3 regions of the Thiofaba sp. EF100 genome follow, and region 1 is predicted to be linked to each of the others. Evidence: predicted binding sites of a transcription regulator. Region 1 holds the regulator's gene; each other region holds the start of a gene.
What was found. The regulator sigma-54, encoded in region 1, starts transcription at its own class of promoters, with help from an activator protein. The targets are predictions, from matches to a motif close to TGGCANGNTNCNTGCTT.

Region 1 (9,888 bases):
TGGGCGGCCTGGTTGCCGAACTGCTGTTCCAGCGCCTGCTGCTCGCGCAGTTCGTGCACGTTCAGATCGAAGGCGAGCTTTTCCAGCACTCCGCGCAGGGGCTGGGGGGAGTTGCGGATCAGTTCGGCGGGGATGGTTTCGGGAAGGGTCTCGAGCGGCAGGCTTGCCACCTTGTCCACCGGCATGCTGCGCACCATGGAGACGAACTGGTCGACGGTCAGGCGCTGGCTCATCCTTCCTTCCTTTGCTGGGTTTTCAGATTACCCTGCAAAAGTAGGACGAATGGAAGGACAATTCAAGTGACGCTTGAAAGGGCGGTGTGCGGCCCCGGCGGGGCCGCATGGTAGGAGCGGGTCAGGCCTGGAAGCGGCGGAAGACGAGGCTGGCGTTGGTGCCGCCGAAGCCGAAGCTGTTGGAGAGAATGGTATCCAGCTTGGCGTTGTCGATGCGCTCCTGAGCGATGTTTACACCGTGCGCTCCCGGATCAAGGGTCTCGATGTTAGCCGAGGCGGCGATGAAGCCATGCTCCATCATCAAGAGCGAGTAGATGGCCTCGTGCACGCCGGCGGCACCCAGGGCATGACCCGAGAGGGACTTGGTGGAGGTGACCACCGGCATGTAGTCGGTGAACACCGCCTTCATGGCCTCCAGCTCGCGGATGTCGCCGACCGGGGTGCTGGTGCCGTGGGTGTTGATGTAGTCGATCGGCGTGTCGACGGTGGCGAGGGCCTGCTGCATGCAGCGGATGGCGCCCTCGCCGGAGGGCTGCACCATGTCGTAGCCATCCGAGGTGGCGCCGTAGCCGACCAGCTCGCCGTAGATCTTCGCGCCGCGGGCCAGGGCGTGCTCCAGCTCTTCCAGCACCACCATGCCGCCGCCGCCAGAGATGACGAAGCCGTCGCGGAACTCGTCATACGGACGGGAGGCGGTGTGCGGGGTGTCGTTGTACTTGGAGGAGGTCGCGCCCATGGCGTCGAACATGGCCGACTGCACCCAGTGCAGCTCCTCGCCACCGCCGGCGAACACCACGTCCTGCTTGCCGAGCTGGATCAGCTCCATGGCGTTGCCGATGCAGTGTGCCGAGGTGGCACAGGCCGAGCTGATGGTGTAGTTCACGCCCTTGATGCCGAACGGGGTGGCAAGGCAGGCGGAGGTGGTCGAGCTCATGGTGCGGGTGACCATGTACGGGCCCACGCGCTTGATGCCGCGGCTCCTGGCGATCTCGGCGGTCTCGACGATGTTGGCGGTGGAGGAACCGCCGGAGCCGACGATCAGGCCGGTGCGGACATTGGAGATCTGGTCATCGCTCAGGCCCGAATCCGCGGCGGCCTCGGCCATGGCGAGGTAGCTGTAGGCCGCAGCCTGGCCCATGAAGCGGAAGAGCTTGCGGTCGATCAGCTCCTCGGGGTTCAGCTTGAGCGTGCCGGCAACCTGCGAGCGGAAGCCGAGGTCAGCGTACTCCTGCATGAACTCGATGCCCGAGCGGCCTTCGCGCAGGCTCTGGAGGACTTCTTGCTTGTTGTTGCCCAGGCTGGAAACGATGCCCATTCCGGTGACGACGACGCGGCGCATAAGTCTAACCCTCAGAATCCGCTAGTGGAGGTAAACAGCCCGACACGCAGGTCGGTGGCGTGGTAGATCTCGCGCCCATCGACCAGCATGACGGCATCGGCGATGCCCATCACCAGCTTGCGGTTGATGGTGCGCTTCATGTTCACCTTATAGGTGATCAGCTTGGCCTCCGGCAGGACCTGGCCGGTGAACTTCACCTCGCCCACGCCGAGGGCGCGGCCATGACCCTTGCCGCCGATCCAGCCGAGGTAGAAACCGACCAGCTGCCACATGGCATCGAGCCCCAGGCAGCCGGGCATCACGGGATCCCCATCGAAATGGCACTGGAAGAACCAGAGGTCCGGCTTGACGTCCAGCTCGGCGATGAGCTCACCCTTGCCGAAGGCTCCGCCGTCTTCGTTGATCTGCATGATGCGGTCGAACATCAGCATTGGCGGCAGGGGGAGTTGAGCGTTGCCGGGGCCGAACATCTCACCGCGGCCGCACTGGATCAGCTCATCGTAGGAGTAGGAGGATTTCTTCATGTCCCTCTCGCAGGGGTGCGTGCATAAAAATGTGAATGGTATGACAAAACCCGCCCGAAGGGCAGGGAAGATGGACTATTCGGCTTCGCCGAAGCGTCCGCTGACCAGTGCGCCAAGGGCTTCGAGGGCCTGCTCGGCGTCCGGGCCTTCGGCCTGGATGACGATTTCGGTGCCCTGTGGGGCGGCCAGCATCATCAGGCCCATGATGCTCTTGCCATTGGCCGTGAGCTCGCCGCGCCGCACGCTGATGTGGCTGGTGAAGGTCGCAGCCAGGCTGGCGAAGCGGGCGGCAGCGCGGGCATGCATCCCGCGCTTGTTGACGATCCCGACGGTGCAGTTTCTGACCATCAGGCCATGCCACGCGCGTCGAAGATCCCCTCGCGCCCGCCGCTCAGGGCCTTCTGCACCAGCTCTTCGAGCGGCAGATCGGCGTAGTTCAGTGCGCGGATCAGCATCGGCAGGTTGATGCCGGAGATCACCCGCACCGCATGCTCGTTGTCGCCCAAGCGGTGGGCGATGTTGCTCGGGGTCGAGCCATACATGTCCGTCAGCACCAGCGCACCGGCGCCCTGGTCGATTTCCGCCAGCAGGCGCCGGGCTCGCGCCAGCAGGTCGACGGGGTCATCGTCTTGCAGGACATCCAGGCTGCGCACCTGCGGCGGGCGTCGGTTCAGCATGTCGGTGGCGGTCTCGAGCAGCTGCTGGCCGAGATGGTTGTGGGCGATGATCAGCACGCCAGCGCGTTTTCTTTGCTCGGTCCCTTCCGATGTCCCTGTCGGAAGCCCGTTCGGGGTCGGCCTTTGGCTCATGGGTCAACTCAATTCGCGGTGCCGGATGGCGAGGGAAGGATAGTGTTTGCGCAGGCGTTCGGCCAGACGTTCCACCATGAACACCGAACGGTGCTGGCCGCCGGTGCAGCCGAGCGAGACGCACAGGAACTGCCGCTGCTCGCGCTCGAACATGGGCAGCCAGGCCAGCAGGGTCTGCTCGAGCTGATCGAGCATGGCATGGACTTCGGGCAGATCACCGAGGAAGGCGGCCACCTCGGCATCGCGCCCGGTCAATGGGCGCAGGCGAGGGTCCCAGTGGGGGTTGGGCAGGCAGCGCATGTCGAAGATGAAGTCGCTATCGGTGGGGGCGCCGTGCTTGAAGCCGAAGGATTGCAGCAGGAGTGAAAGCCCGCGCTGCTCCTGCTCCAGCAGGCGGGCGCGCAGCAGGGCGCGCAACTGGTGGATGTTGCTGCGTGAGGTGTCGATGATCAGGTCGGCCGCCTCGCGCAGCGGGGCGAGCAGTTCCGCTTCCGCCAGTAAGGCTTCGTCCAGCGGCAGGCCTTCGCGCCCCAGCGGGTGCAGGCGCCGGGTTTCGCTGAAGCGGCGCAGCAACACCTTGTGCTCGGCGTGCAGGAACAGCAGTTGGATCTTCAGTTCCGGGTGCCCTTCGCGCAGCCGCGCCAACTGCTGGTGCAGGTGGCGCAGTTCGCTGACCCCGCCGCGGACGTCGATGCCGATGGCGGCGCGCTCCTGGGGGGCCATCGCCTGCTCCGGATCCAGACTGAGGGGTTGCAGCAGGGCAGTGTCGACGAAGGCCGGCAGCAGGGCGAGGGGGAGGTTGTCGACACAGTAGTAGCCGGCATCCTCGAGGGTGTGCAGGGCGATGGTCTTGCCCGAGCCGGAGAGGCCGCTGACGATGACCAGCTTCACAAAGGTTCCTTGCCGAGGTGTTTTCCGAGGCGGCGGGAGAGTTCGTGCGCGGCATTATAGCCGATGCCGTCCCCGGTGCCGCATGCCTGTAGACGGGCCGCCGTCTCCACCAGCAGGGCGAGGTTGCGACCACCGCGTACCGTCAGAGGAAGCTCGGGGAGGGTGGCATCGCCCAGGCGGTAGTCGCGCCAGGCCCCTGCGAGGCGATCTTCAGGGCGGGATGGCGCGTCCTCCAGCCGGATGATGAGGTCGAGCGGATGCTCAGCGCAGACGGCCTGTTCGCCAAACAGGCGCCGGACGTTGAGGATGCCGAGCCCGCGCACCTCGAGGAAGTCCTGCAGGGGAAAGGGGCAGCGGCCCAGCCAGCGGCCATCGGCTGCGGGGAGGAAGATGGGGGCGTCATCCGCGACCAGGGCGTGGCCGCGGCTGATCAGGTCGAGGGCGAGTTCGCTCTTGCCGATGCCCGCTGAGCCTAAGATCAGCACGCCGAGGGAGGTGGCGGATGCCCCTGATGCGTCGGGTTCTCGATGGCCATACCCCGAAAGGGCTTCCGGCATGGATGCCGGGGGAAACAACGAGGAAGGCCCAACGCATCGGGGCGTGTCCCCAGGGGGCGGCACCCGCAGGGCGAGAAAGACGCCATGCAGGCTGAGGATGCCTGCGGCTGAGGCCGACTCCGGGGCAGGGTCAGGGGGGTCCGTGCTCATGTTCTTGCTGCGTGCCACTGCCGGAAGCGTCCTCCACGCTGGCTACTTTGCGGGTCAGCAGGCTGAAGGCAATCTCGCTGTTCTGCGCCTGGCGGATGGCGGTGCAGAATTCGGGGTCACTGAAGCGGCGGGCGAGCTGGCCGAGGATGGCCAGGTGGGCCTCTTCCCCGCCTTCGGGGACGAGGATGGCGAAGATCAGGCTCACCGGGACGCCATCCGGGCTATCGAAGTCGATCCCGTTCTCAAGGCGCATGAAGGCGCCCACCGGGGCCTTGAGGGCGGGCAGTTTGCCGTGCGGGATGGCGATGCCGCGGCCGACGCCGGTGCTGCCGAGCCGTTCGCGGGCCAGCAGGGTATCGAAGATGGCCCACGCTTCGAGCCCTTCCTGGGCGCCGGCGACGATCTGGCTGACGAGCTCAAGCGCGCGCTTCTTGCTCGAGCATTCCTGGTCGAGCTTGACCCGCTCGGGGGTGAGGATGTCGGCAATGGTCAGGGTCTTCATCAGCAGAGACGCTTGCGCTCGTTGGAGGGGGGGATGCCGAGGGACTCGCGGTATTTGGCGACGGTCCGACGGGCGACGTTGATGCCTTCGGCCTCCAGCAGCTGGGTGAGACGACTGTCGCTCAGCGGCTTGTTGGCCGGTTCCTCCGCCACCAGCTGCTTGATCCGGGCGCGGATGGCGGTGGAGGAGGCCTCTCCGCCATCCGCGGTGCCCACGTGGCTGGAGAAGAAGTGCTTGAACTCCACCACGCCGCGCGGGGTGTGCATGTACTTGTTGGTGGTGACGCGGGAGATGGTCGACTCGTGCAGTCCCAACTCCTCGGCGATCTCGCGCAGCACCAGGGGGCGCATGGCGGCCTCGCCGTGCTCGAAGAAATCCTGCTGGCGGCGCACGATGGCCTCGGCCACCGCGAGCAGCGTTTCATTGCGGCTCTGCACGCTCTTGATGAACCAGCGCGCCTCCTGCAGGGCGTTGCGCATGTAGTTCATGTCCTCACCGCGGCGGCCGCGCTGGATGAGGCCGGCGTACAGGTTGTTGATGCGAAGTTTGGGGGTGACCTCGGGGTTGAGTTCGACCCGCCACTGCCCTTGGATGCGGCGCACGATCACGTCCGGGATCACGTATTCGACGTCCTGACTGCGCAGTTCGGCGCCGGGGCGTGGGTTGAGTCCCTGCAAGACCTGCAGGGCCGCCTTGAGGGCCTCGGCGTCGATCTTCAGCAGGCGCTGCAGGCGGACGTAGTCGCGGCTAGCCAAAAGGTCGAGGTGTTCGAGCAGGCGCGCGGCATCGCTGTGGGCCGGGGTGGGGGCCTCGACCTGTCGCAGCTGGATCGCGAGGCATTCGCCGAGGTCGCGCGCCGCGACGCCGGGCGGGTCGAACTGCTGGACGAGGTGGAGCATGGCCTGCGCCTCGTCCAGCTCGACATCCGGCAGGTCCCGACGCAGGCCCTCGACGATGCTCTCCAGGGGCTGCTCGAGGAAGCCGTCCTCGTCCACGGATTCGATGATGGCGGTGGCAATCTGTTGGTCGCGCGGTGAGAGGGGGGTGAGCAGCATCTGCGAGAGCAGGTGGTCGTGCAGGCTTTCCTGCCCGCTGCTGGTGTAGCTGAGGAAGTCGCGCTCCTCGTCCTCCGCGCTGCCCTTGCTGTAGCTGGTGCTGCCGTCGGCTTCGAAGATGTCATCCCAGCGGCTGTCGAGGGGCAGCTCCTCGGGCATTTCCTGGCGCGGGGCCTCGAGGTCGAGGGTGGTGTCTGCCTCGTCCAGGCGGGTGGTGGGCAGGGCCTCATGGGCTTCGATGGCAGCCGGCTCGGTCTCCTCGCCGCTCTCGTCTTCGATCTCCAGCATGGGGTTGGCCTCGATGGCCTGCTGGATCTCGGTCTGCAGTTCGAGGCTGGAGAGCTGGAGTAGCCGGATGGACTGCTGCAGCTGGGGGGTCATCGCAAGCGATAGCCCCTGTCTGAGCTCGAGTCCGGCCTTCATGCCTGCATCAATGGGATGGTCATCATGGCGTCATTCTAGCGCGAAGCGTTGGCGGGGTATGCAGTCTGAGCGTCATGCTCACAGGCTGAACTGTTCGCCAAGGTAGACCTCGCGCACGCGCGGGTCGGCGAGGATGGCCTCCGGCGTGCCCTCGGCCAGCACCCCCCCGGCATGCATGATGGTGGCGTGGCTGCAGATGCGCAGGGTCTCGCGCACGTTGTGATCGGTGATCAGCACGCCGATGCCGCGTTCGGCGAGGTGGCGGATCAGGCGCTGGATGTCCAGCACGCTGATCGGGTCCACCCCGGCGAAGGGCTCGTCGAGCAGCAGGAAACGCGGCTCGGCGGCCAGGGCACGGGCGATCTCGACCCGCCGCCGTTCGCCGCCGGACAGGCTCAGGCCGAGGCTGTGGCGCACGTGGCTGATGTGCAGCTCTTCGAGCAGTTGGTTGCAGATCGTCTGCCGATCCGAGGCGCGGCGTAGATCCGCTCGCAGTTCGAGCACGGCGAGGAGGTTGTCCTCCACGGAGAGCTTGCGGAAGACGGAGGGCTCTTGCGGCAGGTAGCCGACGCCGAGGCGGGCGCGGGTGTGCATTGGCAGGGAGGAAATATCCTGGTCGTCGAGCAGGATCTTCCCGCCATCCGGCTTCACCAGGCCGGTGATCATGTAGAAGCTGGTGGTCTTGCCCGCGCCGTTCGGTCCCAGCAGGCCGACGATCTCGCCGGTGCGTACCTCGAGCGTCATGGCGTGCACCACGGTGCGCGCGCCGTAGCGCTTGTTCAGCCCCTCGGCGCGGAGGGTGTGGCCGGGAGTGCTCACGGTTTCTTGCCCTCGCCGGCACTGCGCGGCTGCAGGGTCATGCGCACGCGGTCGCTGCCGCCGGCACCGGCGTCCACCACTTCGTTCTTGAGGTGGTAGACGATGCGCTCGCTGGCGAGGGTGTCGCCGGCCCGCTCGATCCGCGCCTGGCCGCTCAGGGTGATGATCTCGTCGAGGGCCTGGTAATCCATCCTCCGGGCTTCGCCGCGGATGGGCTGGCCCGCATCGTCGCGGTCCTGGTAGATCACGGGACGCCCTTCGAGGATGGCGCGGTCGAACTGGCCGTCGCGCAGGTGGATGGTGGCCTTGTCAGCCGTCAGCGTGAGCTGGCCCTGGGTGATGATGACACGCCCCTCGTAGGTGGCCTCGCCGCCCTTGTAGTCGGTGTGCTTGCGGTCGGCCTCGATCGAAAGCGGCAGCTTGCGGTCGGCGGAGGCCGCGTGGGCCTGGGGCGTGAGCCACAGCGGGGCGAGGAGCAGGGTGGCGAGGAGGATCTTAACGACGGGGCGGTTCATGGCGATCATGCACGCGGCCTTCCTGCAGGAGCAGTTGTTGAGTGAAATCGGCGGAAAAGGCCGCTGCCTGGCTTTGCCAGTGCAAACCTTCCGCCGTCATGGGTTGTTGACTTGCGGCGGTGCGCGCGACGAGGTCGAGGGCCACGTCGCGCGCTTGCAGCCGCAGGGCATCGGCGGGTGGGACCTGCTCGCGGTCGAAGGTCACGGCTCCCTCGAGCCACGCGTGCCTGCGGTCGTCGTCGAGGCGGGCCTGCTCGGCGCGGAGATGCCACATCCCCTGCTCGCCCTCCCCGGGGTGGACGAGCAGTTCGGCCTCGCTCAGCAGGTAGGCACCGCTCTCCGCCCGGTGTTCCAGGTGGGTGCCGAGGGCCTCGTAGGCGATGCGCCCCTCACGGTCGAACAGCCAGGCGTGTGGCTGGGTGAAGCTGTGGTCAGCGCCATGCAGGCGCGGTGTGGCTGTGGGCAAGGGGCGCTGCAGGGCGCCGTTGGCCAGGACGGCCAGTAAGGCGGCCCCGCCAAGCAGGCTCCAGAACAGTGCCTCTTGCCGGAATCTCATGCCAGGTAGCGCGCCAGCAGGGCATCCAGCCTGCCCTGGGCCTCGAGGATCAGATCGCACAGGTCACGTACTGCGCCCTGGCCGCCGCCATGCTCGGCAATCCAGTGGCAGTGACGTTTCACGATGCCGGGGGCGTCCTGCACGGTGGTGGCGAGGCCGACCCGGCTTAAGACCGGCAGGTCGATCACATCGTCGCCCATGTAGGCGACCTGTTCGTGCGCAAGGTCCAGGCGCTCGATCAGGGCAAGATAGGTGGCGCGTTTGTCGTGCTGGCCCTGGAAGACGTGCGGGATGCCAAGGTTGTGCATCCGGTGCGCGACCGCGGGCGAGCTTCGCGCGGTGATGACGCCGACCTCGATCCCCGCCTCCATCAACAGCTTGAGGCCGTGTCCGTCGCGGGAGTGGAAGGCCTTGATCTCCTCGCCGTCGGCATTGAAGATCAGGCGACCGTCGGTGAGCACCCCGTCCACGTCGAACAGGGCCAGGCGAATCTTGCGGGCGCGGGCGAGGATGTCCTGCATCAGGCCACCCCGGCGCGCAACAGGTCGTGCATGTTGAGCGCACCCACCGGCCGGCGGTCCTCGTCGACCACGATCAGGGCGTTGATCTTGTGCCGCTCCATCAGGCCGAGGGCCTCGGCTGCCAATATCCCCGCCGGGCAGGTCTTGCCGCCCGGGGTGTAGAGCTCATCGATGCGTGCGCCGCGCAGGTCGATGTCGGCATGATCCAGGGCGCGGCGCAGGTCGCCATCGGTGAACACCCCGGCAAGCCGCCCATCCGCACCCACCACGGCGGTGATGCCGAGCCCCTTGTGGGTGATCTCGACCAGCGCATCGCGCAAGGGGGCACCCAGGGAGACCTTGGGCAGACGCTCGCCGCTGTGCATGATGTCGCGCACGTGCAAAAGCAGGCGGCGGCCCAGGGCGCCCCCCGGATGGGAGAGGGCGAAGTCCTCCGCGGTGAAGCCGCGCGTCTCCAGCAGGGCCACCGCCAGGGCATCGCCCATGGCGAGGGCGGCGGTGGTGCTGGCGGTGGGGGCGAGGCCGAGCGGACAGGCCTCCTTGTCGACTCCGACATCGATGTGCACCTCGGCCTCGCGCGCCAGGGTGGACTGCGGGCGGCCGGTCAGGGCGATCAGCGGCACCCCCAGGCGCTTGATGATCGGCAGGATGGCGAGGATCTCCGGGGTCTCGCCGGAGTTGGACAGGGCCAGCACCACGTCCTGGCGGGTGATCATGCCCAGATCGCCATGGCTGGCCTCGCCTGGGTGGACGAAGAACGCGGGGGAGCCGGTGCTGGCCAGGGTGGCGGCGATCTTGCCGCCGATGTGCCCCGACTTGCCCATGCCGGTGACGACCACCCGACCTTGGCAGGCGAGCATCAGCTCGCAGGCGCGCACGAAGGCCTGATCCAGCCGCGCGGTCAGGCGGACGAGGGCGGCGGCCTCGGTGTCGAGCACGGCGCGGGCCAGGCCGAGCAGGCGGTCGGGATGCATGGGGTGGGTGTCTTGGGTTG
Region 2 (9,888 bases), on a different contig from region 1:
ACGGCCTCCTCGATGCGGGCCATGAAGGCACGGTAGTTCTGCAGGGCAAACACTCCCGCGCTGCCGCCGGGGTTGAACGACAGCCGGGCCGCGTATTCGCGCTGGTACTCCTCAAGCAGGTTGAGGCGCTGCTGCTGCTCATCCAGACGGGCGCGTGCCTCGGTCATGCGACGCGCAGCCTTGTCCTCCTCCTGGCGGGCGAAGTCGGTCAGGCGCTCAAGGCGTTGCTGGCGTTGCTGCTGCGTCATGTCGCCCTCCTTTTCTTGTCAAGCATAGCCCCCTACCCCTTCGCTGTCATGCCACCCAGGTCATTGCTGAAACAGGCTGAACAGTGCCTCGAGGCTCTCCGCCATGGTGCTGCCGTGGCGCAGATCCTGGCGCAGGAAGTCCTCAAGCCGGGGGTGCATCTCGACCGCGGCATCGATGCGGCTGTCCGTGCCGCGCCGGTAGGCCCCCACGCTGATCAGGTCGCGGTTCTGGGTGTAGGTGGCGGCCAGCTGGCGGAAGCGCAGGGCGGCATCACGCTGTTCGTGCGGGACGATGGCCGGCATCACCCGGCTGACCGAGGCCTCGACGTCGATCGCGGGGTAGCGCCCGGTCTCGGCGATCTCGCGCGAGAGCAGGATGTGGCCGTCGAGGATGGCGCGCGCGGCATCGGCGATCGGGTCCTGTGGGTCGTCGCCCTCGGTCAGCACGGTGTAAAAGGCGGTGATCGAGCCGCCACCTTCCTCGCCGTTACCCGCCCGCTCCACCAGCTGCGGCAGGCGGTAGAACACCGACGGCGGATAGCCCTTGGTGGCCGGCGGCTCACCGATGGCGAGGCCGATCTCGCGCTGTGCCTGGGCAAAGCGGGTGAGGGAGTCCACCAGCAGCAGCACGTTCAGCCCCTGGTCGCGGAAGTATTCGGCAATGCTATGCGCAAGCCAGGAGCCATGCAGGCGCATCAAGGGCGAGGCATCCGCCGGGGCGGCGACCACCACCGCACGGGCCAGGCCCTCGGGGCCGAGGATCTCCTGCACGAACTCCTTGACCTCACGGCCCCGCTCGCCGATGAGCCCCACCACGATCACATCCGCCCGGGTGTAGCGCGTCATCATGCCCAAGAGCACGCTCTTGCCCACGCCGGAGCCGGCGAACAGGCCCATGCGCTGGCCGCGCCCCACGGTGAGCAGGGCGTTGATCGCCCGTACCCCCACGTCCAGCGGTTCGCGTACCGGCGCACGGCGCAGCGGATTGATGGGGCGACCGGTCAGGGGCACCGGATCGCCGGGTGGCAAGGGGCCCTTGCCATCCAGGGGCTGGCCGGAGCCATCCAGCACGCGGCCGAGCAGGCCTAGACCTACCCGCACCCCCATGCTGCGGCCGGTGGGGATGACGCGCGACTGAGGAGCTAGGCCCTGCGTGCCCTCGGTCGGCATCAGGTAGAGACGGTCGCCGGCAAAGCCGACCACCTCGGCCATCAGCTCCTGCCCCCCGGGGCTTACGATCCTGCACTGTTCCCCCACCGGGGCATGGCAACCCTCGGCCTCCAGGGTCAGGCCGACCATGCGCGTCAGCACTCCCTCGACCACGGGGCGGGGCGGCCCCGGGAGATGGGCGGCCCGTTCGCGCAAGCGTTCCGCCAGGCGCATGGCAAGGTCATGCTTCATGCCCCCACGTCTCCGCCACTGCCGTCATCCACGCCTTGCTGGAGGGGGCCTCGGGCCTCCTCGCCCAGCACGCTGGCCACGAGTTGGGCGATGCGCCGGTCCAGCGTGGCATCCACCCGCGAGGTGGGCGTGACGACCACGCAGCCGCCGCGGGCGATGGCGCCATCCTCCTCGATGCGCCAGAACGAGCCGGGGGAGTGGATGGTGGCACGGACCAGGGCGGCATCCTCCGGATGGAGATGGACGACGACCTCGCGCGCCGTCGCGGGCAGGGTGCCAAGCGCCTCACGCACGACTGGGATGATCTCATCCGGCTGGGTCTTCAGCTCCCGCCGAACCAGCTGCTTGGCCAGCGCCAGCGCCAGTTCGATCAGGGCGGTCTCGAGTTCGCCCTCCGTCGCCTCCAGCGGCTGGGTCAGGCTGTCCACCAGTTCCTGCCAACGGGCCGCCCGCGCCTCAATCTCCGCCTGCCCGGCCGCCAACCCCTCCGCGTGGCCGGCGCGATAGCCTTCCTCCCAGGCCTCCCGCTGGATGGCCTCGATCTCCTCGGCCGTGGGCAGGGCGGGCGGCGGCGTCATCACCTCCTCGACCGTGACCCCCTCGGCCGGCGGGGCAGCTTGCTCGCCGGCCTCGGCCGGCGCGTCCATGGAGGGCGGCCGCCAGGGGGTCACCGACCGGCCAGCCACATCCAGCAGACGCGGGGCCTTGCCCGTGGCCTGGGTCAGACTCATGCCGCCACCGCCCTGGACTCAGACCACACCATCACACCATCTCCTCGCCACCGCCGAGGTTGATCTTGCCTTCGTCGGCCATGCGGCGGGCGATCTGCAGGATCTCCTTCTGCGCTGCCTCGACCTCGGAGAGCTTCACCGGCCCCATGGCGTCGAGATCGTCGCGCATCATCTCCGCCGCACGCTTGGACATGTTCTTGAAGAACTTGTCGCGCAGGTCCTGATCGGAGGCCTTGAGGGCCAACAGCAGCTTGTCGGTCGGCAGCTCGCGCAACAGGGTCTGGATGCTGCGGTCGTCCACGTCGATGAGGTTGGCGAACACGAACATGAGGTCCTCGATCTGGGTGCCCACCTCCAAGTCGACACTCTTGATCTCCTCCATGATCCGGGTCTCGATGCTGCTCTCGATGTTGTTGAGGATGCTGGCCGCCACGCGCACGCCGCCCACCTTGGACGACTTGCCGCCCAGCTCGCCGGTGGCCTGCATCTCCATGATGTCATCGAGTTCGATCAAGGCCTGCGGAGGGATGGAATCGAGCGTGGCCACGCGCATGATGATGTCGCCGCGGGTGTTCTCCGGCAGCATGGACAGCACCTCGGCCGCCTGCTCGCCTTCCAGGTGGGAGAGCACGGTGGCGATGATCTGCGGATGCTCGTAGCGGATGATCTCGGCGATCGAGCGCGCATCCATCCACTTCAGCGATTCCAGCGTCTTGCCGCCGGTGCCGCCCATCAGGATACGGTCCATCAGGCTCTCCGCACGATCCTCGCCCAGCGCCCCGATCAGCACCTTGCGGATGTAGTCCGAGGCACCGAGCGCAAGGCCCGTCTGCCCCTCCATGTCGGCGATGAACCGATCCACCACGGCCTCGATCTGCGGCCGGGTGATGTTGGGGATGACGGCCATGGCCTTGCCGATCTTCTGCACTTCGACCGGGTCCAGCTCGCGGAAGATGCTGGAGGCTGCCTGTTCGCCCAACACCATCAGCAGGATCGCCACCTTCTCGGCCCCCTTGAGCCCGACGAGGGGATCGGGGGCCGGGGCGCCCTCGCCCCCGGGACCGGTCGTGATGTTATCGCTCATCTTCACGCGTCCACTGTTTGATCACGGTTGCCACCAGGCGCGGGTCGCGCTCGACCAGCTTGCGCAGGTGCTCGATCTTCTGCATGTAACCCTCGGCGCCCGGAAGCATGGCCAGCAGGCCCTCCTCTTCCTCGGCCACCTCAGCCAGTGCCTTGGCAGCGGCCTCCTCGGCAGGCACCTCGCCGGTGACCATGCCCGGCAGGGCCAGCTGCTCTCCGGCGGGCGGCAAGGCGGCCATTTCGCCAAGCTCGGGCTCCTCGCGCTTCTTCTCGCCCAGTAGGGCGCGCAGCAGGGGACGCGCCACCACGAGGAAGACGATCAGCGCAGCCAGGCCAAGGAGCAGCTGCTTGGCGACATCCCACACCCAGGGCTGGGTGTAGAGCGGGGCCTCCGCCACCAACTCCTCGCCGGTGAACGACACATTGCTGACGGTCACGCGGTCACCGCGCTGCTCATCGAAGCCGACAGCCTCTTTCACCAGCTGGGTGAACTTCGCCAGTTCCTCGTCGGACAGGGGCTTGCGCTCAGTCGTGCCGTTCTCCCCCACGACCACACGATCGTCCAGGACCACGGCCACGGTCAAGCGCTTGACCTCCCCCGGGGCCATCTTCGTGTGCTGGATGTCGCGGTCGAGCTCGAAATTGCGGGTCTGACTCTTGTTGCTCTGCGCCGGCATCTGCAGCATCTGCATGTACTGCTGCGGATTGAGCAGGGGCTGCGGGCCAATGCCGTTGCCCCCCGGCGGCGTGGTCGCACCACCACCTGGCGGCTGGTTGGTCAGCGCCCCGGGCACGCCACCGAGGGCATTGCCACTGCCCACCGTGTTCATCTGATCGCTCAGCTGCTCGCTGCGCACCTTGCCCTCACCCGGGCCGTAGCGTTCGCTGGTACCCTCGCGCTCGGAAAAGTCGAGCTCGGCATTGACCTGCGCCCGCACGCGCCCGGCACCGAGCAGCGGCTGCAGCAGCTGCTCGACCCGGGCCACATAGCTCTGCTCCATGCGGCGGCGGTACTCGAACTGCCGGCCGTTGAGCGCCACACCGCTGCTGGCGATGTCCTCGCTCAACAGGCGGCCGGTCTGGTCCACCACGGTCACATCCTCGGCCTTCATGTTCGGCACGCTGGCCGCCACCAGATTGACGATGGACTGGACCTGCGCCGGCTCCAGCGTGCGCCCGGGATAGAGTTTGACCACCACCGAGGCGGTCGCAGGCATGCGGTCGCGCACGAACACTGACTGTTTCGGCATGGCCAGGTGCACGCGGGCCGTCTGTACCGGATTGAGGGAAGCGATGGTCGCCGCCAGCTCATTCTCCAGTGCGTTCTGGTAGCGCGCGGTCTCCATGAACTGGCTGACCCCAAGGCTCTGCTCCTTGTGCAGGGCGTCGAACCCGATCGGTGCCCCGCCTGGCAGCCCTTGGCCGGCCAATTGCAGCCGGATCTCGTGCAGGCGCTCGGCGGGCACCATGATCTGGCCGGTTGTCCGGTCGATCTCGAACGGAATCCCCGTGGTACGCAGCGCATCAGCCACTTGGGCGGCGTCCTGCGGGGCCATGCTGCCGTACAGCGGCTGCATGCCGCCGTCCTTACCCGACCACAGGAAAAAGCCCAGCCCGAAACTGATCAGGGCCGCAAGACCGATCAGCGCCCCCAGCTGGCGGAAGCTCTTCGACTGCGTGACGGCCTCGACCTGCTCAAGCCAGGCCGGACGAGCTCCTCCCTTCACCTCTGCGGGAGCGGTTTCCGCCAGCATGGAATGATTCGCTGTTTGTGCCTGTTCGGCCATGGTCAGTGCTCCGCTTCAACCTGCCTCAGACCGGCATGTTCATGATGTCCTGATAGGCCGTGACCAGCTTGTTGCGGACCTGGGTCACGGCCGTGAAGGCCAGACTGGCCTTTTGATCGGCGATCATGACCTGCGTCAAATCCACATCGCGATCGCCTATCTCAAAACGATCCGCAAGATCGTCCGCCTTCTCATCGAGGGCATTCACGCCATCGATTGCCGCACGCAGCAGCGCGGAAAAGTCCCCCTGCGCGCGCGCCACCGGGGCGTGTTCAGCCCCGGGGCCCGCCGTGACCTGCGATTGCAGGGTACGCATTTGATGCAGCACATGATCAATGCGCGTATCCATCATGAGGGTGCCCTCCCAAAGGATGCTTCAGGGGGCCAGACTCCCCCAGCAAACTGTGTTCACTCAACATTCGCACCCATCCTCCCATCACACAGGCATATTCATGATGTCCTGATAAGCCGTGACCAACTTGTTGCGCACCTGGGTCACGGCGGTGAAGCCCAGGCTGGCCTTCTGATCAGCGATCATGACCTGCGTCAAATCCACGTCGCGGTCACCGGCTTCGAAACGGGCCTTCAGCTGACTGGAGGCGGCCTGCATGCCATTCACGCCGTCAACCGCCCGTCGCAGGAGGGAGCCGAAGTCATCCCCTCCGGCGACACGCGCAGCCTCGGCACTTCCCAGCTGCAGGTTGTTCGCGGCCTGCGCGCGCATGGCGCGCATCTGGCTTAAAACCTGGTCGATGTTCATGTCGCTCATGGGACACTCCGGCATGCTTGTTCAGACAACTTCAAGCATGAAACGGGCCAAGTTCATCGGTCCCGATGAGCGCTGCGAGCCATGCCCAAAAACAAAGAAGGCGGCCGAAGCCGCCTTGGGAGAGATCGCCCCGCGTCAGACGCGGAACTGCCGAACCAGGCCTTGCAACGACTCGGCCAGGCGTGCGAGCTCCTCACTGCCACGCACGGTGCTCTGCACCTCTTGGGTCGCACCGTGGGCCAGGCCGGAGATGTTGGTCACGCTGCGCGAGATTTCCTCCGCCACCTCGCTCTGCTGCTCCGTGGCATGGGCGATCTGGGTGGTCATGTCATTGATGCGCTCGATGGCCTCGGTGATGGCGACCAGCGCCTCGCCGGCCTGCTGGGCCTGCTCCACGCTCTCCCGCGCCCGTGCCTGCCCGGCCTGCATGACCTCCGCGGCCTCGCCGGTACGCAGCTGCAGGGACTCGATCATCTGCTGGATCTCCTGGGTGGAGGCCTGGGTCTTGCTGGCGAGGTTGCGCACCTCGTCCGCCACCACCGCGAACCCTCGACCCTGCTCGCCGGCGCGGGCGGCCTCGATCGCGGCATTCAGGGCCAGCAGGTTGGTCTGCTCGGCGATACCGCGGATCACGTCCACCACCATACCGATGCGGTTGCCATCCTGCTCGAGCTGGCGGATCACCTGCGCGGCCTGCTCGATTTCGCCGGCCAGGGTCTGGATCGACTCCGCGCTCTGGCTCACCACCTGGCGGCCATTCATCGCCTGGGTCTCGGCCGTGCTGGTGTTCTGTGCGGCATGCTGCGCGTTCTGCGCCACTTCCTGGATCGAGGCGGCCATCTCGTGCATGGCAGCGGCCACCTGGCTGATCTCCGCCTCCTGCTGGTTGGTGGAACGTAGCACCTGCTCGGCTGTGCGCTCGACCTCCTGAGAGGACTGGCGCAGGGCGTTGGCGGAACTGGATACGCGCACCATGCTTTCCTGGAACTTGCCCAGCATTGCGTTCAGCGAGTGGGCCACCGTGCCCAGCTCGTCCGCATGGTCATACTTCACCCGGCGGCGCAGATCGCCATCCTGCTCGATTTCGCGAATGGTACCGCGCAGCAGGTTCACAGGGTGCCTGATGCCCTGGGCGATGAGGAAGAACAAGAGCTGGCCGATCACGGTCACAAGGCCGGTGGCGACGATCTGCACCGTGCGCAGGAAGGACTTGCTCGCCTCCGCATCGGCGTAGACCTTGTCCAGGTAGCTGGAGACATCGCGCTCAAGACGCCCCATGCTCTCGGCCGACTTGGCATAGAGCGACTTGGTCACATGGCCATACTCAAGCCAGCTCCTGCGCAGCAGTTCCTCGCTCCGATCCGACGCGCCCAGCTGGGTCACGATGCGATTCCCTTCCGCCATGAACGCCAGGGTGTCGATGCGGGCCTGCGCAAGCGAGGACTCGAGCTTGGCATACTCCGCGCCCCCTTGGCCCTTGATCTTGCCCAACAGATTCTGGAGCTCGTCGAAGGCCGCTATGGCCGTGCGTTCCCGAGCCTCCATGAGGGCGAAAGTCTGGGCGTAGTCGTCGCCGAGGAAGATGTGTTTGACCAGGCGGCCGTAGTCATTGCGGTCACGATCGACCAACAGGGCATAGCGCTCGATCGGTTCGCCGAGCTTGCTGTAAGCCTCGAAATGCGAGGCGAACTTCCCCACGTAGATCCAGATGGTCGCGGCAATCGCCAAATTGCCGACGATCACGATCATCGCGAGCAGGTTCAGGCGGCCCCGAATCGTCAGATTGTTGAGCATGGTGTGATGTCCCCATTGTTTCATCGTGAGGGGCTCAAGCAGGAAGCGTGCCGTTTTTTTCTTATTCGCGCGCCAGGCCGTACTTGCGCATCTTCTCGACCAGGGTCGTGCGGCGTACCCCGAGCATGCGCGCGGCCTGGGCCACGACCCCGTCGTTGCGCGCCAGCGCCTGGTTGATCAGGCGCACTTCCAGCCCCTCGAGCAAGGCCTTGAGATCCAGGCCCTCCTCCGGCAGGTCGAATGCGTCGGGCCTGATCACCATGGGTGGGGTATCGGCAGGAGCGGAGGAAACATGAGTGTCATGTTGCGCCGCCTGTGACGCTGGATCCACGCCTGCATCCAGCCCCGTGGAAGAGGCCCCTCCCCCCGAGGCCGCGCCATGGGACACCGCCGAGGCAAGCTCCGTAAGGTCGATCCCCTCCAGGTAACGCGGCGGCAAGTCGTGAATCTCCACCGGCTGGTCTGGGTACAGGATGCTCAGGCGCTCGATCAGGTTCGCCAACTCGCGCACATTGCCCGGCCAGGGGTAGCGGGACAGGACCGCCATGGCGCCCGGTGTCAGACTCAGGCTGCCCCGCCCCTCGCGCTCGAGCCGGCCGATCATCTCCTCGACCAGCAGGGGTAGGTCCTCGCTCATCTCGCGCAGGGAGGCCGTCTCGATGGGGAAGACGTTCAGGCGGTAATAGAGGTCCTCGCGGAATTCGCCTTGGCGGATACGTTCCTCCAGATCGCGGTGGGTCGCGGCGATGATGCGCACATTGGCCTTGCGCGTCTCGCGCCCGCCGACGCGTTCGTAAGTCCGCTCCTGCAGCACGCGCAACAGCTTCACCTGCATGGGCATCGGCATGTCGCCGATCTCATCGAGGAACAGCGTGCCGCCCTCCGCCAGCTCGAAACGGCCGGGGCGCGAACTGAGCGCCCCGGTAAAGGCCCCCTTCTCATGCCCGAACAGCTCGGACTCCAGCAGCTCAGCGGGAATGGCGCCGCAGTTCAGGGGGATGAACGGCTTATCCCGCCGCGCAGAGAACTGGTGCACATTGCGCGCGATCACCTCCTTGCCGGTGCCTGATTCGCCCAGGATCAGCACCGTCGCCTCACTCGGCGCCACCTTGCGCACCATGCCGCGAATGCGCTGCATGGCCGGGCTTTCTCCCACCAGGGGACGGAAATCCGGCGGGAGGGCAGCCGGATGCACCGCGTCCGCCTGCCGCAGCACCGCCTGCAATGCGGGCAGGCTGAAAGGCCAGGACAGACGCGCCACCAGGCTGGAGGCAGGCAACCCCGTACGCGCGGGCTTATCGGTCTCGAGCAGGATGAGAGGCGTCTTCCGCTCGGCTTGACCGGCCAGGAAAACCTCATGCTCCTCTGCCAGAGCCCCCGCAAAGAAGATGGCCCGCCAATGTTCCGGCGCATCAATGGCCTCCGTACGCGCCGGCACGCCGGCGAAGCGCAACAACTTGACCACCTCGGCCGCGCGCGCCCCATCACCATCCAGCACCAGCACTTCGCTCGCCTGCATGCCCCATCCTCCCGCTGTGCTATGTTCCCATGGGCTATTCTTGGCAGGGGCCGAGTTAACCACCCACCCTCGAGGATGTCAAAACCTTGTCACCCATCATGCCTGACCTGCTCGGCGTCGGCACCGCACAGCCACGCCTCAACCTGACGGGCGCCTCGACCCCCACGCAGGCCCAGCCCCTGGCCAATGCATGGAAGGTGGGGGAGATCCTGCAGGCGCACGTCCTCGGGGCCACGGGGGCTGGCATGACCCGGCTGGACATCAACGGTCTGGAGGTCAGCACCAAGGCCCCCTTGCCACTGGCCGAAGGCGACCGGCTGGAGTTGCAGGTCACCCAGCCGGGGCCACCGCCGCAGCTGCGCATCCTCCAGCACCAGCCAGCCCAGACGAACGCCTTGGAGCAGGCCCTCCGCCAGGCCCTGCCCCGCGGCGCCGGCAGCGAGGTCCTGCCCCGCCTGATGAACCTGCTCCAAGAGGCCGGAGAATCCACGGAATGGTCCCCAAGCCAGCGCCAGGCCATCCAACAACTGCGGGAAGCCCTGCCCACCCTCACCCG
Region 3 (9,888 bases), on a different contig from region 1:
ACGACGATCATGACGGCATCGCCGGCATGGAGGTCTACCGCGCCGCCGCCGCGCACGCCGCCGCGCACGTCTATTACACCACCGCCGCCATCCAGGCCGACGGCCTCAACCAAATCCAGCGCCTAGTGGTATCGGTGTTCGAGGATGCACGCGTCGAGGAACTCGCCATCCGGCAGTTCCCCGGCCTGCGCCAGCTCTGGCTGTCCCTCCACCCGAAGCTGGACCCGAACGGCTGCCCGCCGCACATGGATGAACTCATCCATGACCTGCTCTGCCTCTCGCGCGGCCTGCTCGACCCGGACTACGATCCAGGCAACGACCTGCGGCGGCAGTGGATCACCCGCTTCCATGAGGAGATGGCCAAGCGCCCGCAGGATAACCAGCTCGCCTGGGATCTCGGCGTCACCTACTGCGGCCAGGTCAGTCAGCGGATCCCGGCGCGCATCTCGTCGGCCACCATGGCGGGCCTGCCGGTGCTCTACCGCGACGACAACCGCTTCATCTGGGAATTCGCCGAGCTCGACTGGGAAGGCGAAGGCAAGGACTACACCCCGGCCAGCCAGCGTGCCAAACGCCGCCACGTCAACGTGATGGAGTTCGTCGATGCCATCGACTCGGAGATGACCGGCGACATGGATGAGGACGGCGAGATCCTCGTCCTCTCCACCGAGCTGTACCCCTACGAGGATCAGGGCATCAGCTACAACCAGATGGAGGGCAAGGAGCCCGTGCTCGGCCCGTTCCACTACCACGAGTGGGACTACCAGGTGCAGGTCCACCGCCCCGACTGGACCACCGTGTACGAGCGCCGCCTGCCGCGTGGCGACCGCGACGAAATCGACCGCATCCTGCGCGAGCACAAGGGTGTCGCCGCCCGCCTGCGCCACATCATCGACATGCTCCAGCCCAGGGGCCTTGTGATCGAGCGCAAGCAGGCGGAAGGGGACGATCTGGACCTCGACGCGGCCGTGCGCTCGATGGTGGATTATCGTATGGGCATCACCCCGGACGAGCGCGTCCACCTGCGTCGCATCCAGAAGGTACGCGACGTGGCGGTCATGGTGCTGATGGACCTGTCGCAGTCGACCAACGACTACGTGCGCGGCACCGAGAAGACGGTGCTGCAGCTGACCAAGGAGGCGACCACCCTGCTCGCCTGGGCAATCGACGGCATCGGCGACCGCTTCGCGGTGCACGGCTTCGCCTCCGACAGCCGCCACGACGTGCAGTACTACCGCTTCAAAGACTTCTTTGAACCCTGGGACGACAATGCCCAGTCGCGGCTTGCAGGCATGACCGGCCAACTCTCCACCCGTATGGGTGCTGCCCTGCGCCACGCGGGGCGCCACCTGGCCAAGCAGCAGGCACAAAAGAAGCTGATGCTCGTCATCACCGACGGCGAGCCGGCCGACGTGGACGTGGACGATCCGCAGCACCTGCGTTTCGATACCAAGAACGCGGTGGAGGAGCTCAAGCGCGATGGCGTGATGACCTACTGCATCACCCTCGACCCCCACGCGGATGCTTATGTGTCGCGCATCTTCGGCGACAAGCACTTCACCGTGATCGACAACGTCCAGCGCCTGCCGGAGAAGCTGCCACAGCTGTTTGCCTCGCTGACCAAGTAAGGCGCCAGGCGCCCCAGACGACAAAGCCGGCCATGGCCGGCTTTATTTTTTCGCTCAAGGCTGCGCCCACAAGAAAGCCGGCGTTGGAGCCGGCCTGCTTGCGGTCAGGGATGTGCAAGCGATCAGCGATGCCGATCCAGCCGCTGCAGCCATTCCGGCGGCATCAGCTCCTCCAGGTCTTCCTCCTTGACCCAGCCGTCGAAGTCGCTGGCCGTCAACCACTGCTCCGGGGTCCAGCCCATGGCCTTGGCCTTTTCCAGGGCGGCGGCATGGATGGCCTCATGCTTGCCCCGAAGATCCGCGGGCAGATTGCTCACCATGGCGCCGTACTTGTCCCATTCGTTGGTGACCTGCTCCCACAGCTGTTCAAACTTGTGGCGTGGCCAGTTCTTGCACTGCTCGTCCTCAGGGATCAGACCGAATACTTTGGCGTCGCGGATGATGCGGCCAATCTCGGTGAAGCCACCCCACATGTCCTCGTCGTAGCCACAATAGTTTTGCTGGCGCATGGCGCTCTCTCGCATGGAATTGATTTGCCTTGGATTCTAGCGGAACCTGCCGGCGTTGGACACGGAAAACTGACTGCACGGCAGGTTATTGCCAAACGACCTTACGCTATGTTGCTCCTCAGAAAGACGCAGAGACATCTTCCATGAACACGCCTGCCGAGCGTCGCCGCTTTTTCCATCATTCCCTCGCCCTGGGCCTCGGCCTTTCGGGGCTGCCCGCCGTGCGGGCAGGCCGCGACCGGCGCGTGGGCGTGGTGACGCACAAGCTGTTCCTGGAGCACGACTGGCCGGGGCACAGGGAAGGGGCCTACCGGCTGCGAGCCATCCTCGAGCGTATCGAGAAAGATGGCCTGCTCGACCGCCTGGTCGCCCAGCCGGTCCGCCCTGCCAGCGAGGAGGAACTGCAGCGCGGCCATACGGAGGGCTACCTGATGGAAGTGCGCGTCGCGAGCGAAGGCGAGCCGGGCTATTTCAACTTCGGCGCGCAGGACAACTACGTCAACCACGCGACCTGGGAGGCAGCCCGCCACGCGGTCGGCGGGCTGATCGACCTGTGCGGCGCGGTCGCCCGGCGCGAGTTGGACAGCGGCTTCGCCCTGGTGCGCCCGCCCGGCCACCATGCGGAGCCGAGCCGGGCCATGGGCTTCTGCTTCGTCAGCAACATCGCGCTCGCGACCCGGGCCCTGCAGGCGCAGGGCCTCAAGCGCATCGCCATCCTCGATTTCGACATCCACCATGGCAACGGTACGCAGGCGGTCGTCGGCCACGATCCGGACGTCCTGTTCCTGGATCTGCACCAGAGCAACCTGTTCCCCGCCCACAGCGGTCGCATCGACGAGATGGGCGAGGGTCCGGCGCGCGGCACCATCGTCAACGCCCCGGTACCACCCTATGTCGACGATGCGGGGCTGCTGGCGCTCTACGACCAGGTCTTCGAACCGGTCATGGCACGCTTCAAGCCGGACATGCTGCTGGTCTCCGCCGGCTTTGATGGCCACTGGCGCGACCCACTCTCCCGCCAGAACATGACCCTGAAGGGCTTCGACGCCCTGAGCCGCCGGCTGGTCGCGTTCGCCGACAGACACTGCGGTGGACGGGTGGTGTTCACCCTGGAGGGCGGCTACGACGGTGAGGTTCTCGGTCACGCCGTGGCCAACAGCCTGCGCGCCCTACTGGGGGATGAGAAGGCCGTCGACCCGATCGGACCGAGCACAGAAGGCAAGCCCACCGCGGACATCGGCGGGCTGATCGAGAAGCTGCGTGGGCTGCATGGCCTGACGGCCTGAGCCGGCTCGTACCCTCTTCGTTCGAGGAAGAGGTGCAGAGGACTTACCAAGCCTTATACGGCAGGAACTTGCCGTTCATGGTCACCACCACGCGGTCGCCTGCGGGATGCTCCTCCTTGTCAATGTGCATAGAGAAGTCGATCGCGCTCATGATGCCGTCGCCGAACTTCTCATGGATCAGCGCCTTCATGGTCGGGCCGTACACACCAACGATCTCGTACAGGCGGTAGATCAGCGGGTCGGTGGGCACCGCCTTCTCCCAGGTCTTGGTCGGGCAAGCCATGATCGCGGCCTTAGCCTCGGCCGGCAGCTCCAGCACGGTCACCAGCTTCTGCGCGTACGCCTCCTTGAGGCTGTTCATGCCCAGGCAGGCCGAGGTGGTGAACACCGGCGACAGGCCGATGCCCTGTGCGATGGCCTCCCAGCTCAGGCCCAGGGCCTCCTTCTTGTCCAGGATCAGGGCGGTCAGGTCTTGTTTGCTCATCATAGCGTGGGTCTCCGGATTGTTGGATCAGGCGAATCGGCGCCTGAAGGTCCTTAAACAAGAACCCTGCCAACCACGAAAAGGGCATCACGACGGCCTTTGTGCCTCTCCACCCCGCACCCGCGCGGACATTGTCCATCGACATTCGGACAATGTCGGCCCATGGCCTGACAATCCGCCCGGCCATCCCTTCGACAACGACAACAAATCCCGCCAAAACCGCGCCAGAACAGCGATTTCCAGAACATGGCACGGGCCGTGCACCTCCAGGACTGCGAACGCAAAACGCAACCGTCCATCCCGGAGAACACCATGAGCACCGTATTCGAAGAACCCATCGCCCCCTCCTGCATCCGCCAAGCCCTGCGCGAGATCGACAAGAGCGGCCTCGCCGCGCTCGGGGAGAAGGGCAAGGCCAATCCGAACGCTGTCATCACCCTGAAGGCCAAGACCGTGTGCGAGGGCCAGTTCCGCAACCTGACCTACATCCGCGACCTGGCCCCGGTGGTGGTGGACGAGCCGCCGCACCTGCTCGGCGAGGACACCGCGCCGAGCCCGTCCGAGGCCTTGCTCGCTGCCCTCGGCGCCTGCCTGGCCGTGGGCGTGCATGCCAACGCCACCGCACGTGGCATCAAGCTGACCAAACTGGAACTGCTGATCGAGGGCGACATCAACGTTACCGCCGTCTGGGGCACAGGCGACCTGGACGAGAACAAGCCACTCGGCTTCACCGCCATCCGCGTCAAGTTCGACGTCGCCACCCTCGACCCGATCAGCAAGGACGAACTGGACGCCCTGCTACAGCACGCCAAGAAGTGGTCCCCAGTCGCCAACACCATGATGCGCCCGGTCGCCCTCGACTGCGCCCTGCTCTGACCTCCCCCGCCCTCCCGTGCACGCGCAGGGAGGGCACACAAATCATCAGGAGATCGCCATGACCGCCGTGACACCAACCCTGAACGAAGCCCCGTCCGCGCCCCTTGAAGGTGAACTGCTGTTCAACCACATCCGGGACATCGTGCGGGACAAGCTCGCCCCCCTGACCGTGAAGATCGACCAAGGCCACTATCCGGCCGACGTGCTGCGCGCCCTTGGCGAGGCCGGGGCCTTCCGCCAACACCTTGCCTCGCAGAACGGTCGCGACACCCACGACCTGCAGACTGCCCTCAAGGTCATGGATATCGTCTCGCAAGAGTGCATGTCCACCGGCTTCATGATGTGGGCTCAGGACGTGGTGAGCTGGTACATCGAGATGTCCGACAATGCCTTCCTCAAGAAGCATGTCCTGCCGCTCCTGGCCAGCGGCGAGGCGCTCGGCGGCACAGCGCTCTCCAACCCGATGAAGTACATGGCCGGCATCGAGGAGCTGTTGCTCTCGGCTGAGGAGATCGACGACGGCTTCATCGTCAACGGCACCCTGCCGTGGGTGTCCAACCTCGGCCCGGGCCACTGGTTCGGCTCCATCTTCAAGGTGAAGGGCAAGAACGCCCGCGACGTGATGGCGCTGGTCAACACCGACTGGGAAGGCCTGACCATGAAGCAGCTGGTGAAATTCACCGGCATGGAAGGCACCGGCACCTACTCACTGCACCTCAAGGACGTGTTCGTCCCCAAGATCCACGTCCTCGGCGACCCGATCCTGCCCTACCTGAAGAAGATGAAGGCCGGCTTCGTGCTGCTGCAGACTGGCATGGCGACCGGGCTGATCGAAGGTTGCATCAAGCTGTGCGAGGACGTTGAACCCAAGCTCGGCCATGTCAACTGCTACCTAGACGACCGCCCAGACGAACTGCGCGAGGAACTCGAGGACGCCCGGGAGGCCATTGCCGGACTGTGCGACGACGTGTTCAACCCCGAGCCCGAGTTCATGCGCAGCGTGCTGGAAGCCCGCCTCCTCGGCTCCGAACTGTCCCTGCGCGCGGCCAACTCCGCCATGCAGCACACCGGCGCCAACGGCTACCTGATCGACGCCCCGGCCCAGCGCAAGCTGCGCGAGGCCTACTTCGTCGCCATCGTCACCCCGGCCATCAAGCACCTGCGCAAGGAGCTGGATGCCATGGCAACGGCCTGAACCCGACCTACAACTTCGTCATCGCGGGCTTGCACCAGCCTCACGTTAGGAGCGAAGCAACGTGGCGATCCATACGCCGCCTGGATTGCCTTGTTCCGATCGCAATGACGGTTTTCTCCCAACTAGCCTGGAATCACCGCCATGACCACCCCACGCTGGATCTGCAAGACCTGCGGCTGGATCTACGACGAGACCACGGGCGACCCGGACAGCGGGCTCGCCCCCGGCACCCGCTTCGAGGACATCCCTGAGGACTGGTCCTGTCCCCTGTGCGGCGTCACCAAGGCGGACTTCATCACCTTGGAGGAATACGCCGCCCAGCGCGCCGCAAGCGGACCGAAGCCCCGCCCGCGCCGGGCACGCGGCCAGGTGGGCGGGGAGGATGCCGTGGTCATCATCGGCAGCGGCATCGCCGGCTGGACGGTCGCCGAGCGGCTGCGCGAACGCGATCCCGACCGCCCTATCACCCTCATCACCGCCGACGACGGCTGCATCTACCCCAAGCCCGCCCTGTCCATGGCCATCCGTCAAGGCCGCAGCGCGGACGACCTGGTCGAGCAATCCGGCCCCAACAAGGCCGAAGCACTCGGCATCACCCTGCAGGCCAACACCCGCGTCATGGGCATCAAGCCCGCTGACAGGCGCCTGCTGACCGCCAAGGGCAACGTGAAGTACGGCCAGCTTGTGCTCGCCCTAGGCGCCAACCAGCGCCGCCGCGCGTTCGAGGGCGACGCCGCCGACGACATCCTGCGGGTCAACGACCTCGTGAGCTACCGCCGCATGCGGGAGAAGCTCAACCTGCGCCCCATGCACGTCACCCTCATCGGCGCGGGCCTGATCGGCGTGGAGTTCGCCGAGGACCTGCACGCAGGCGGGCATCAAGTCACCCTGCTCGACCTCGGCGACCAACTGCTCGGCCGCCTCGCGCCCCAGCCCATCGCCAGCCGCCTGCTGGCCGCGCTCCAGCCGCAAGGCGTCGACTTCCGCCCCGGCGTCAGCCTCGCCAGCCTGGATCGGGAGGGCGACCGTTACCGCGCTACCCTCACCCATGGCGGAACACTCGAAACCGACCTCGTGATCTCCGCCATGGGCCTCGTGCCCAACATCGAACTGGCGAAGAAGGCAGGTCTCGCTGTGAACCGCGGCATCCTCGCCGACCCGGCGGACATGCGCAGCAGCGACCCGCACGTCTTCGCCGTCGGCGACTGCGCTGAAGTGGATGGACGAAGCTATTTCTACATCGAGCCCATCAAGCGCCAAGCCGAGGCAATCGCGGCCGCCCTCTGCGGCCAGAGCGCCCCATTCGAACACCGCCCAACCGCCATCCGCGTCAAGACCACCAGCCTCGCCCTCAGCCTCTGCCCGCCCGACCTGAGCGTGGCGGACTTGGGCGGCTGGCACCTCAGCACGAAACAAGGCGGCAGCTGCCGCATGGACTTCCTCGTGCACGGCAAGCTGGCGGGCTACGCACTGAGCGGTGTGGAAGCCGCCCACGCGATGGATCTGTATGAAGAGATCTGCGGCAAAAAGGCGACAGAGCTTACCCCGTACAAGCCACTGTCATAAGGTTTTCGCGAAGGGCTCGTCATCGTCATTGCGGCAGAAGCCCTCCATGGCCTCTGGCCTGCGGCCGGCGCTGGCGCGCTGCAACATTGCTCCTGCAATGCTGTTCGCCGTAGGCGAAGCAATCCACAGACCGCCGCGGCCTGTTAACCCGTCTTCCTAACCGCCCGATCGCCATCCTCTTATCCCCCCTCCCCCAACCCCAACTTCACCATCCGATACCTGAACTGCCTCGGGGTCATGCCTAATAACATGGCGGCACGTGTCTTGTTGCCACCTGCGCGGCGCAGGGCTTCGAGCAGGTCCTGGGCTTCGTCCTCGCGCACCCAGCTGTAGCTGCGCATGGGCATGGCGGCGGAAGAAGGAAGCGCCATAGGCTGAGGCGTTCCGGCCTGCGATGCGAGGACGACTGCGGGTTCAATCCGCTGCGCGGTGCCCGCTTCCAGGTGTTCGCCGATGTGTGCCTCGTGGCTAAGGATGAGGACGATGTCCTCCACCGTTATCTGTCCTCCCTGCGCTACCAGCACCGCACGTTTGATCACGTTTTCGAGCTGACGGATGTTGCCCGGCCAGTTGTAGCCCTCCAGCCGCTCCAACACGCCGGGGCCGAACATGGTGTTGCGGTCGAACTCCTGGCTAGCCTCCTGGAGGAAGTGGCGGGCCAGGCGGCGCACGTCGCCCGCGCGCTCGCGCAGCGGGGGCAGGTGGATGGGGAAGACGTTCAGGCGGTAGAACAGGTCGATGCGAAAGCGGCCCTCGTTGACCGCGCGCTGCAGATTCTTGTGGGTAGCGGCGATGATGCGCACGTCCACCGGGATGTCCTTGACCCCGCCGACGCGTTTGATGAGCTGTTTCTCCAGCACATGCAGCAGTTTGGATTGCAGGTCGAGCGCGAGGTCGCCGATTTCGTCGAGGAAGAGGGTGCCGCCGCTGGCGAGTTCCACCACACCCTTCTTGGTCGCCACCGCGCCGGTGAAGGCGCCCTTCTCGTGACCGAACAGCTCAGATTCGAGCAGGTTCTCCGGAATGGCGGCGCAGTTGATGGCCATGAACGGCCCGTCGCGGCGCTGGCTGGTGAGGTGCACCATGCGCGCGAAGCGCTCCTTGCCGGTGCCGGACTCGCCGGTAAGCAGCACGGTGGCCTGGGTGGGCGAGACGTGCAGTGCCTGGCGCAGGGCCTGCTTGAGCGCCGGGCTCTCGCCAAGGATACCGTGAGTTCCCTCGGCCTGCTGGTCGAGCGCCTGTTTGAGGGCGCGGTTCTCGTCTGCCAGCAGTGCGGTTTTCTCCTCGATCAGCGTGTTCAAGCGCAGGATCTGGGCGATGAAGGAGGCCAGCACGCGCAGCAGGGTCACGTCGCGGCTGAAGGCGCGCCTGCGCCGGCGCAAACGGTGCGCCGCCAGCACGCCCATCGGTACGTTGTCGTGCAGGATGGGCACAGCGAGGAAGGCAACGGTCTCCTGCGGCAGGGTTGCGCGATCCACCGCGCGGGTGAGGTAGACCGGCTCGTCGTCGATGTCCTGGATCACCGCCACCTGGCCAGTGCGCATGACCCGCCCGGTCACGCCCTCCCCCAGCGCGTACTGGCCGCGCTGCCGCTCCAGCGCAGTGAGACCGTAGGCATACTGGATGCTCATCCTTCCCTCGCCGTCCGGCAGCACGACCCGTCCTCGGTTCAGACCCACCATCTGCGACATCAGCCGCAGGATGGCATGGATGGCCTCCTCGGGGGCTGTGGCGTGCCCCAGCTTGCGCGCGGCCTCGTGGATGACCAGCAATTCGATGTCATCGGCCAGGTCCCTCTGGGCTTCGTGTTCAAGGTCGTTGTTCATAGGTTCTCTCCGGGGCTCTTTCCTTGACCAAGCAAGAGATGGGCCCAGTGACTGTCCGCCAATGTCCGTCATTGGCGGACGCCCCATGGCACACCGGCTAGTGCGATGCATCGTGCAGGGACGGTGGGTTGCACCTGCACGGTGCCTGCGCCGCCCCCATAAGTGGCATGCCCCACCTTCCACGCCCCGTGACGAAGCAAATGCCCTGCCCGCGCCAAGCTGGCATGGCGGCTGCATTGATCTCTCCTACGAACACTTATCCACACAGGGAGACCCGCCATGTCCGCTTTCAAGAATCCGTTCGACTTCAACCTCCGCCTCCAGGGCGGTTGCTCCTGCGGAAAACACAGAAGCCAGTCCGAGCACGACGCCGAGCAGGCGAGCCTGAACGAGCCAAAGGAGGAAGAAGCTGCCCTCAACCGGGTGATCGAATCCGCTGTGGTGCGTGCCCTGTTCCCCCATGACGAGACCCGTCGCGCCTTCCTCAAGGCGGTTGGCGCCGGCACCGCGCTGGCCGC

Region 2: the regulator sigma-54 is predicted to act here: its motif matches at 6,053-6,069, upstream of fliE (flagellar hook-basal body complex protein FliE).
Region 3: the regulator sigma-54 is predicted to act here: its motif matches at 3,963-3,979, upstream of cynS (cyanase).

Annotation. Positions count from the first base shown of each region.
Region 1 is NZ_JBAJEY010000001.1:585,383-595,270, reverse strand. Features, by position in the region: gene V6D91_RS02915 (hypothetical protein) at 1-233, opposite strand, end outside; gene fabB (beta-ketoacyl-ACP synthase I) at 355-1,572, opposite strand; gene fabA (3-hydroxyacyl-[acyl-carrier-protein] dehydratase FabA) at 1,584-2,096, opposite strand; gene V6D91_RS02900 (HPr family phosphocarrier protein) at 2,172-2,444, opposite strand; gene V6D91_RS02895 (PTS fructose transporter subunit IIA) at 2,444-2,830, opposite strand; gene rapZ (RNase adapter RapZ) at 2,909-3,796, opposite strand; gene V6D91_RS02885 (HPr kinase/phosphorylase) at 3,793-4,353, opposite strand; gene V6D91_RS02880 (PTS sugar transporter subunit IIA) at 4,484-5,005, opposite strand; gene V6D91_RS02875 (RNA polymerase factor sigma-54) at 5,005-6,483, opposite strand; gene lptB (LPS export ABC transporter ATP-binding protein) at 6,562-7,302, opposite strand; gene lptA (lipopolysaccharide transport periplasmic protein LptA) at 7,299-7,817, opposite strand; gene lptC (LPS export ABC transporter periplasmic protein LptC) at 7,798-8,373, opposite strand; gene V6D91_RS02855 (HAD-IIIA family hydrolase) at 8,370-8,897, opposite strand; gene V6D91_RS02850 (KpsF/GutQ family sugar-phosphate isomerase) at 8,894-9,868, opposite strand.
Region 2 is NZ_JBAJEY010000003.1:122,779-132,666, forward strand. Features, by position in the region: gene fliJ (flagellar export protein FliJ) at 1-248, opposite strand, end outside; gene fliI (flagellar protein export ATPase FliI) at 309-1,631, opposite strand; gene V6D91_RS07350 (flagellar assembly protein FliH) at 1,646-2,380, opposite strand; gene fliG (flagellar motor switch protein FliG) at 2,412-3,464, opposite strand; gene fliF (flagellar basal-body MS-ring/collar protein FliF) at 3,454-5,217, opposite strand; gene fliE (flagellar hook-basal body complex protein FliE) at 5,276-5,602, opposite strand; gene fliE (flagellar hook-basal body complex protein FliE) at 5,687-6,019, opposite strand; gene V6D91_RS07375 (methyl-accepting chemotaxis protein) at 6,155-7,813, opposite strand; gene V6D91_RS07380 (sigma-54-dependent Fis family transcriptional regulator) at 7,875-9,332, opposite strand; gene V6D91_RS07385 (flagellar hook-length control protein FliK) at 9,419-9,888, shown strand, end outside.
Region 3 is NZ_JBAJEY010000004.1:188,717-198,604, reverse strand. Features, by position in the region: gene V6D91_RS08835 (VWA domain-containing protein) at 1-1,628, shown strand, start outside; gene V6D91_RS08830 (hypothetical protein) at 1,751-2,137, opposite strand; gene V6D91_RS08825 (histone deacetylase) at 2,281-3,423, shown strand; gene cynS (cyanase) at 3,467-3,910, opposite strand; gene V6D91_RS08815 (OsmC family protein) at 4,220-4,783, shown strand; gene V6D91_RS08810 (acyl-CoA dehydrogenase family protein) at 4,842-5,978, shown strand; gene V6D91_RS08805 (FAD-dependent oxidoreductase) at 6,120-7,544, shown strand; gene V6D91_RS08800 (sigma 54-interacting transcriptional regulator) at 7,724-9,370, opposite strand; gene V6D91_RS08795 (ABC transporter substrate-binding protein) at 9,650-9,888, shown strand, end outside.